DNA from 2 places in the Halobacillus sp. B23F22_5 genome. Region 2 is predicted to be linked to the other one. Evidence: a T-box and tRNA genes for the amino acid it is inferred to sense, from the RefSeq annotation. Region 2 holds a T-box; the other holds one or more tRNA genes.
The links. The T-box of region 2 lies ahead of serS (serine--tRNA ligase). A T-box ahead of a tRNA ligase gene usually reads a tRNA of that ligase, here a tRNA-Ser.
Positions count from the first base shown of each region.

Region 1: it encodes a tRNA-Ser, which carries the amino acid that the T-box ahead of serS (serine--tRNA ligase) is inferred to sense. The anticodon was not compared.

Region 1 covers NZ_JBIEKI010000002.1:127,151-130,556, reverse strand. The annotation lists gene ACGTN9_RS03990 (MFS transporter) at 1-378, opposite strand, end outside; gene ACGTN9_RS03985 (superoxide dismutase) at 489-1,100, opposite strand; tRNA gene ACGTN9_RS03980 (tRNA-Phe) at 1,338-1,413, opposite strand; tRNA gene ACGTN9_RS03975 (tRNA-Ser) at 1,455-1,547, opposite strand; tRNA gene ACGTN9_RS03970 (tRNA-Ile) at 1,558-1,634, opposite strand; tRNA gene ACGTN9_RS03965 (tRNA-His) at 1,638-1,713, opposite strand; tRNA gene ACGTN9_RS03960 (tRNA-Met) at 1,746-1,822, opposite strand; tRNA gene ACGTN9_RS03955 (tRNA-Asn) at 1,831-1,902, opposite strand; gene ACGTN9_RS03950 (Na/Pi cotransporter family protein) at 2,294-3,406, opposite strand, start outside.
Region 2 covers NZ_JBIEKI010000001.1:52,287-55,692, forward strand. The annotation lists tRNA gene ACGTN9_RS00295 (tRNA-Ser) at 1-90, opposite strand, end outside; gene serS (serine--tRNA ligase) at 310-1,584, opposite strand; T-box leader at 1,644-1,863, opposite strand; gene pdxT (pyridoxal 5'-phosphate synthase glutaminase subunit PdxT) at 1,902-2,492, opposite strand; gene pdxS (pyridoxal 5'-phosphate synthase lyase subunit PdxS) at 2,509-3,393, opposite strand.

The DNA.
Region 1 (3,406 bases), on a different contig from region 2:
GGCGAGCCAGTAAAAGCCGTAACCAACACCTAATAAACCGCCCAGCAACATATTAAAGCTGGCGGCCTTCTCTCCTACCACCAATACCGTCAAGAAAAACAAGGATAAAAATATTACCCCTGCCCGCAGTACGACAACGCGATCCACCTTCTTCGCGAATTTTCCTGCAAAAATGAAAGTAATGGGCTGCAAAATATAGATACTCAAATTATATAACGCGATCGCTGTATACTCGCTGGATTGCTTCCACAAATAAACATTAACGAATGTATTCGATAAAAAGATGCCCAAGGAATAAAGACCGCCAATTAAAAGCAATAGCAGTAAATCCTTATTCACTTCAGTCGGCCCTAAAAGGGAGTGTAATATTTTTTTCATATCTCCAATCTCCTTTACTGTCCTTCTTTAGTTTCTTCAAATGGATTGGAGATATGCAATTTTATGGGCATGAAAAAAGCGCGGAAATTAATCCGCGCTTTTCATTACTATTATTTAGCATCTTGATAACGCTTAGAAACTTCTTCCCAGTTTACTACGTTCCAGAATGCTTTCGCATAATCCGGGCGCTTGTTCTGATACTTAAGGTAGTAAGCATGCTCCCATACGTCCAGCCCTAAGATAGGAGTTTTTCCTTCCATAATCGGTGAGTCCTGGTTAATGGTATCCATTAATTCGATGTTTCCGTTGTTTACTACTAACCAAGCCCAGCCAGAACCAAAACGACCTTTGGCTACATTTTCAAATTCTTCTTTGAATTGTTCAAAGCTGCCAAATTTTTCGTTAATAGCATTAGCCAAATCACCTGATGGCTCTCCACCACCATTTGGTGACATGATTTGCCAGAATAGAGAGTGGTTTACATGTCCTCCACCATTGTTACGGACAGCATTGCGGATATCTTCCGGTACAGCGTCAAGATTGCCGACTAGATCATCTAATGACTTGCTTTCTAAATCTGCATGGCCCTCAAGCGCATTGTTCAGCTTTGTCACATAGGTGTTATGGTGTTTTGTGTGGTGGATGTTCATTGTTTCCTTGTCAATGTGTGGTTCTAGTGCATCATAAGCGTATGGTAGTTCTGGTAGTTCAAATTTAGCCATAATGAAATTCCTCCTTTTTATAATATGTACCTTAGTGCCTGGAAGCAGTTCCCTGCTCTCAAGCCTCTAATGCAACATTACCAAAGCATCTGAAGTGTTGCAAATATTATGCATATTCTTATTTTCTTTTATTGACCCTGCTTATATAATGTTTCCCAAATAGATTTGCTTAAAACATAATTCTTTTATAGAAACAAAAAAATGCTGACTGTTAGTCAGCATCGCTAGGTATGTAAGTGGTGGCTTGGGACGGAATCGAACCGCCGACACACGGATTTTCAGTCCGTTGCTCTACCGACTGAGCTACCAAGCCGCATTAGTAAACATTAAATATTCTTAACACATGATATAAAATGGCGGAGGAGGAGGGATTCGAACCCCCGCGGGCCGTGAAGCCCCTGGCGGTTTTCAAGACCGCTCCCTTCAACCAGACTTGGGTACTCCTCCGCAAAAAAAATGGTGGACCCTGCAGGATTCGAACCTGCGACCGATCGGTTATGAGCCGATAGCTCTAACCAGCTGAGCTAAGGGTCCACATGGGGCGACCGGTGGGGATCGAACCCACGTATGCCGGAACCACAATCCGGTGCGTTAACCACTTCGCCACGACCGCCATGTTTTAAAATATAAAGTTTTTTGTATGTATGGTGTCGGCGGAGGGGATCGAACCCCCGACCTCACGGGTATGAACCGTACGCTCTCGCCAGCTGAGCTACGCCGACATTGAAGGCTCCACCGGTAGGATTCGAACCTACGACCAATCGGTTAACAGCCGATTGCTCTACCACTGAGCTACGGTGGAATAATATAAAAGTGTATATCACTGAGTTACAAGTTAAGTGCTCGTCATTCAACTCTGTAATTGGTCTTCCTTGCTGAAATAGTACTGTTGCATTCCTCGCAAAGTTTCTTCGGTGATTATTCGATGAGGTTAGCTTCGCAAAGCTTACTCCGAAGTGTTTTCGAAAAGGTTGGCTTTGTTGAAGCGACGAGATATAATATATCATGTATTTCAAAAGGTGTCAATAGCAATGAAAAATTCTTAACCAGTAAGAAAGCAACAAAAATAATATAGCATGTTCAAAAGCTGCTTTCAAGACTAATTTTTATAAATTTGCCAGGTTTTATCGATGGTTTCTTTCCACGTTGAACATAATCAAGACGCACTCAGCTTAACTGAGTGCGTCTTGTTTTTACTGCTCCTCTTCACCAAGCACTTCTTCCGCAATGTTAACCGCATGGTCTCCAATACGTTCCAAGTTACTGATTATATCTACAAATACGATACCAGCTTGACCTGTACATAACCCTTCGTTCAAGCGAAGAATATGCTTTTTACGATAAGTTCGTTCCATTTGGTCAATCTGATCTTCTTTCTGGACAACCGCGAGAGCTTCTTCACGGTCCATCGTTTCTAACGCTTTGGTCGCTTGTTTGACAGTCATAAGCGTCAAGTTGAACATATCATTTAAGTCTTCTTGAGCCTGCCCTGTCAAATCAACTTTGTTTGAAACCTTATAATCGATAAGCTCAATGATGTTTTCAAAATGATCTCCGATACGTTCATAATCTCTGACTGAATCAAGAAGGGCCGAGTGTTTTCTACTGTCTTCATCAGTCAACGGAGCAACAGATAGTTTAACAAGATAATCTGTAATTTTCCGATCTAGATTATTTAATGCATCTTCTAACTGCATTGCTACTTCCGCATGCTTCTGCTTCAGGTTATTGGAATAACTGCTGGCCTCTTCCAACCCTTTATACGCTAAATCTCCCATACGTAGAACCTCTTCTTTCGCCTGGTCTAATGCAAGCGATGGAGATTGTTCAATAAAAATCGGGTCTAAATGTTGTGGTTTAGAATCCACCGCGGAATCCTCACCAGGCACAAGCTTGACAACTACCCAAGCTAACACAGCGATAAACGGGAATTGCAAAATAGTATTAGCTATATTAAATGACCCGTGTGCAAATGCAATGGTCATTTCCGGATTAAGGTCAAGCGTATTTTTGAGCCATTCCGTATACATAGTGAATGGTTTTAATAAAATTAAAAACAGTGCAGCACCTAGCAAGTTGAAGATAACATGCGTGAAGGCCGCTCTTCTTGCACCGACACTGGCACCAATCGCAGCTAATACAGCCGTTATCGTTGTACCGATATTATCACCGAACAGTACTGGCAAAGCTGCTTGTAAGTTGACAAGGCCTTCCCCATACAGTCCCTGTAAGATACCGATAGTTGCACTGGAGCTTTGGACGATAACCGTAAATACAGTCCCTACAACTACCCCAAGAATAGGGTT
Region 2 (3,406 bases):
CGGAGGAGGAGGGATTCGAACCCCCGCGGGGCGTAAACCCCCTGGCGGTTTTCAAGACCGCTCCCTTCAGCCGGACTTGGGTACTCCTCCGTCTTGTCCAACAAATAAAAATATATCATGCCCCTCATCCTACTGTCAACGCAAAAGCCAAAAGATTAAATTTTGTGATAATTAAACGATGAAAGCTATTTTTTAAAAAAGAAACAGGCAAGGAAACAACTCGCAGAAGAGAGTCTGTCCTCCACATACAAGCGGCCCTTCTTGTTATTAAAAACGAGCCTGAAACAATCTCAGGCTCGTTCTGTAACTTTATTTAATGACTTCTTTGCCGCCCATATATGGACGTAGTACTTCAGGAACGACAATTGTTCCGTCTTCCTGCTGGTAATTTTCTAAAATAGCTGAAACAGTCCGCCCGATTGCCAGTCCGGAGCCATTCAGGGTATGAACGAATTCCGGTTTTCCTTTCGCATCACGTCGGAAACGGATTCCTGCACGGCGAGCCTGGAAGTCTTCAAAGTTAGAGCAAGAGCTGATTTCACGATAGGTGTTATAGCTTGGCAGCCAAACTTCGATATCATATTTTTTAGCCGCTGTGAAACCAAGATCGCCTGTACACATGCTCATGACACGGTATGGCAGCTTCAATAACTGCAGTACTTTTTCTGCATTGGCTGTGAGATCTTCCAAAACATCATAAGACTCTTCTGGTTTACAGAACTGGACAAGTTCCACTTTATTGAATTGATGCTGACGGATCAAACCACGTGTATCACGACCGGCAGATCCTGCCTCAGAACGGAAAGAAGCACTGAATGCTACATATTTTTTAGGCAGGTCTTCTGCATCCAGAATTTCTTCCCGATGGTAATTCGTCACTGGTACTTCTGCCGTAGGTACAAGGAAGTAATCCCAGTCAGCGATACGGAATGCATCTTCTTCGAATTTAGGCAGCTGGCCGGTCCCAGTCATTGCTGTACGGTTGACCATATATGGTGGCAGCATCTCCTCGTAGCCATGTTCATCAGCATGTAGATCCATCATGAAGTTGAGTAACGCACGCTCGAGCCGTGCGCCCAAACCTTTATAAAATACGAACCGGCTTCCTGTTGTCTTAGAAGCACGTTCGAAATCAAGGATATCAAGCTCGGTGGCAAGATCCCAATGTGGCTTGGCTTCGAAGTCGAAATCCGGCATATCTCCCCATTTACGTGCTTCGATATTGTCATCTTCATCTTCTCCGACCGGCACGCTCTCATGCGGAATGTTCGGGATGGACAATAGCATCGTTTCCAACTGTTCTTCCACATCTTTCAGTTCATTATCGAGTTCCTTGATACGGTCTCCGACTTCCCTCATTTCTTTGATCATGGGATCGGCATCTTTCTTTTCACGCTTCAACACAGAGATTTCTTTAGAAACTTCATTACGTTTCGCTTTTAGTTCTTCCGTTTCTGAAATCAACTCACGCCGACGGCTGTCCAGATCACCAAACTTATCAAGATCAGATAAATCTTCCCCACGATTTTTCAGCTTGCTTTTTACTTCCTCAAAATTGCTGCGTAAGTATTTCATGTCCAACATGGCAGTTTCCTCCTCATTTCATTAGTTTTATCAATTAAAAAAGCTCTCATCCCTATAAATATAGGGACGAGAGCTTGTATTCCCGCGATACCACCCTGATTGGAGGCAAACATGCCTCCCGGCTCATCTTCTGTAACGGTGAATCACCGGATTTGCTTACTGATCGTTTCAGCAAATCAGCTCAAGGATGGATTCACAAGCCCTTCACATCAGTTCTCAGCCACCACTGACTCTCTTAAGAAAAGGGTTCTTGCTACTAGTTCCTGTCATCGCTTTGGAAATAGATTTGTTGTTTATAAAGAATAGCGAATTTCATCTTAGGATGCAAGTGTTTTTTTGGATTCTTCGACCATCTCGACGAAATGAGCAGTCAAACGATGGTCATCCGTCAACTCGGGATGGAAAGCACAAGCCAGTAAATGACCTTGCTGTGCCAAGACTACTTTATCGTTATAAGTGGCCAGGACATCAACGCCCGCTCCTACTTCCAGAATGTAAGGAGCACGGATGAAAACGGCATTGTACCCTTCTGCTATCCCCTTCATGTCTAAATCGGCTTCAAAGCTCTCCCGCTGACGGCCGAATGCATTACGTTCCACTTTGATATCCATCAATCCAAGATGGACCTTATCTGTACCTGCGATTTCAGAAGCAAGCAAAATCATTCCCGCACAAGTGCCGAAAATCGGTTTCCCTTGCTTTCCAAACTGACGCAAAGGCTCGAGAAAGCCATATTTATCAATCAGGCGGCGCATCGTTGTGCTTTCTCCGCCCGGGATAATTAAACCGTCCAAATCGTCCAGTTGTTCTACACGCTTTACAATGATGCCTTCAGCACCAGAAGCTTCAACAGAGCGGACATGTTCACGGAATGCTCCTTGAAGTCCTAATACACCGATTTTAATCATGCTGCATGTCTCCTTTTTATTCGCTGCGGTCGGCCATGCGGTCTGCTGGAGTCAATGTGGACATTTCAATACCAGCCATCGCTGTACCTAAATCTTTAGAAAGTTCGCCAATCAATTTATAGTCATCATAATGAGTGGTCGCTTCAACAATCGCACGAGCGAATTTTGCAGGGTTGTCAGATTTGAAGATACCAGAGCCGACAAATACGCCGTCTGCTCCTAATTGCATCATCAAAGCTGCATCAGAAGGAGTTGCAACTCCGCCTGCTGCAAAGTTTACGACTGGAAGGCGTCCTTCTTCACGAATTTGCATTAAAATTTCGAATGGCGCTCCATTTTCTTTAGCAAATACCATTACTTCGTCTTCAGACAACGCACGTAGCTGGCGAATTTGAGATTGTACTTTACGGATATGGTTTACCGCTTCAACAACGTTCCCTGTTCCTGGCTCCCCTTTTGTACGAAGCATGGAAGCACCTTCTCCGATACGACGGGTTGCTTCGCCGAGATCACGGCATCCACAAACGAAAGGCACGGTGAAATCTCTTTTATTGATATGATAAATATCATCTGCTGGAGTCAACACTTCACTTTCATCGATATAGTCGACACCCATGGATTCCAGTACTCGGGCTTCAACAATATGGCCGATACGAGCTTTAGCCATTACCGGAATAGATACAGCATTCAAGACTTCCTCCGTGATAGTCGGGTCAGCCATACGGGCGACTCCGCCTGCTGCACGGATGTCAGATGGAACACGTTCAAGTGCCATTACTGCAACAGCACCTGCTTCTTCTGCAATTTTAGCCTGTTCTGCGTTGACGACATCCATGATGACGCCACCTTTTTGCATCTCAGCCATCCCGCGTTTTACTAAATCAGTACCTACTTTAGACATAATCATCTTCCTC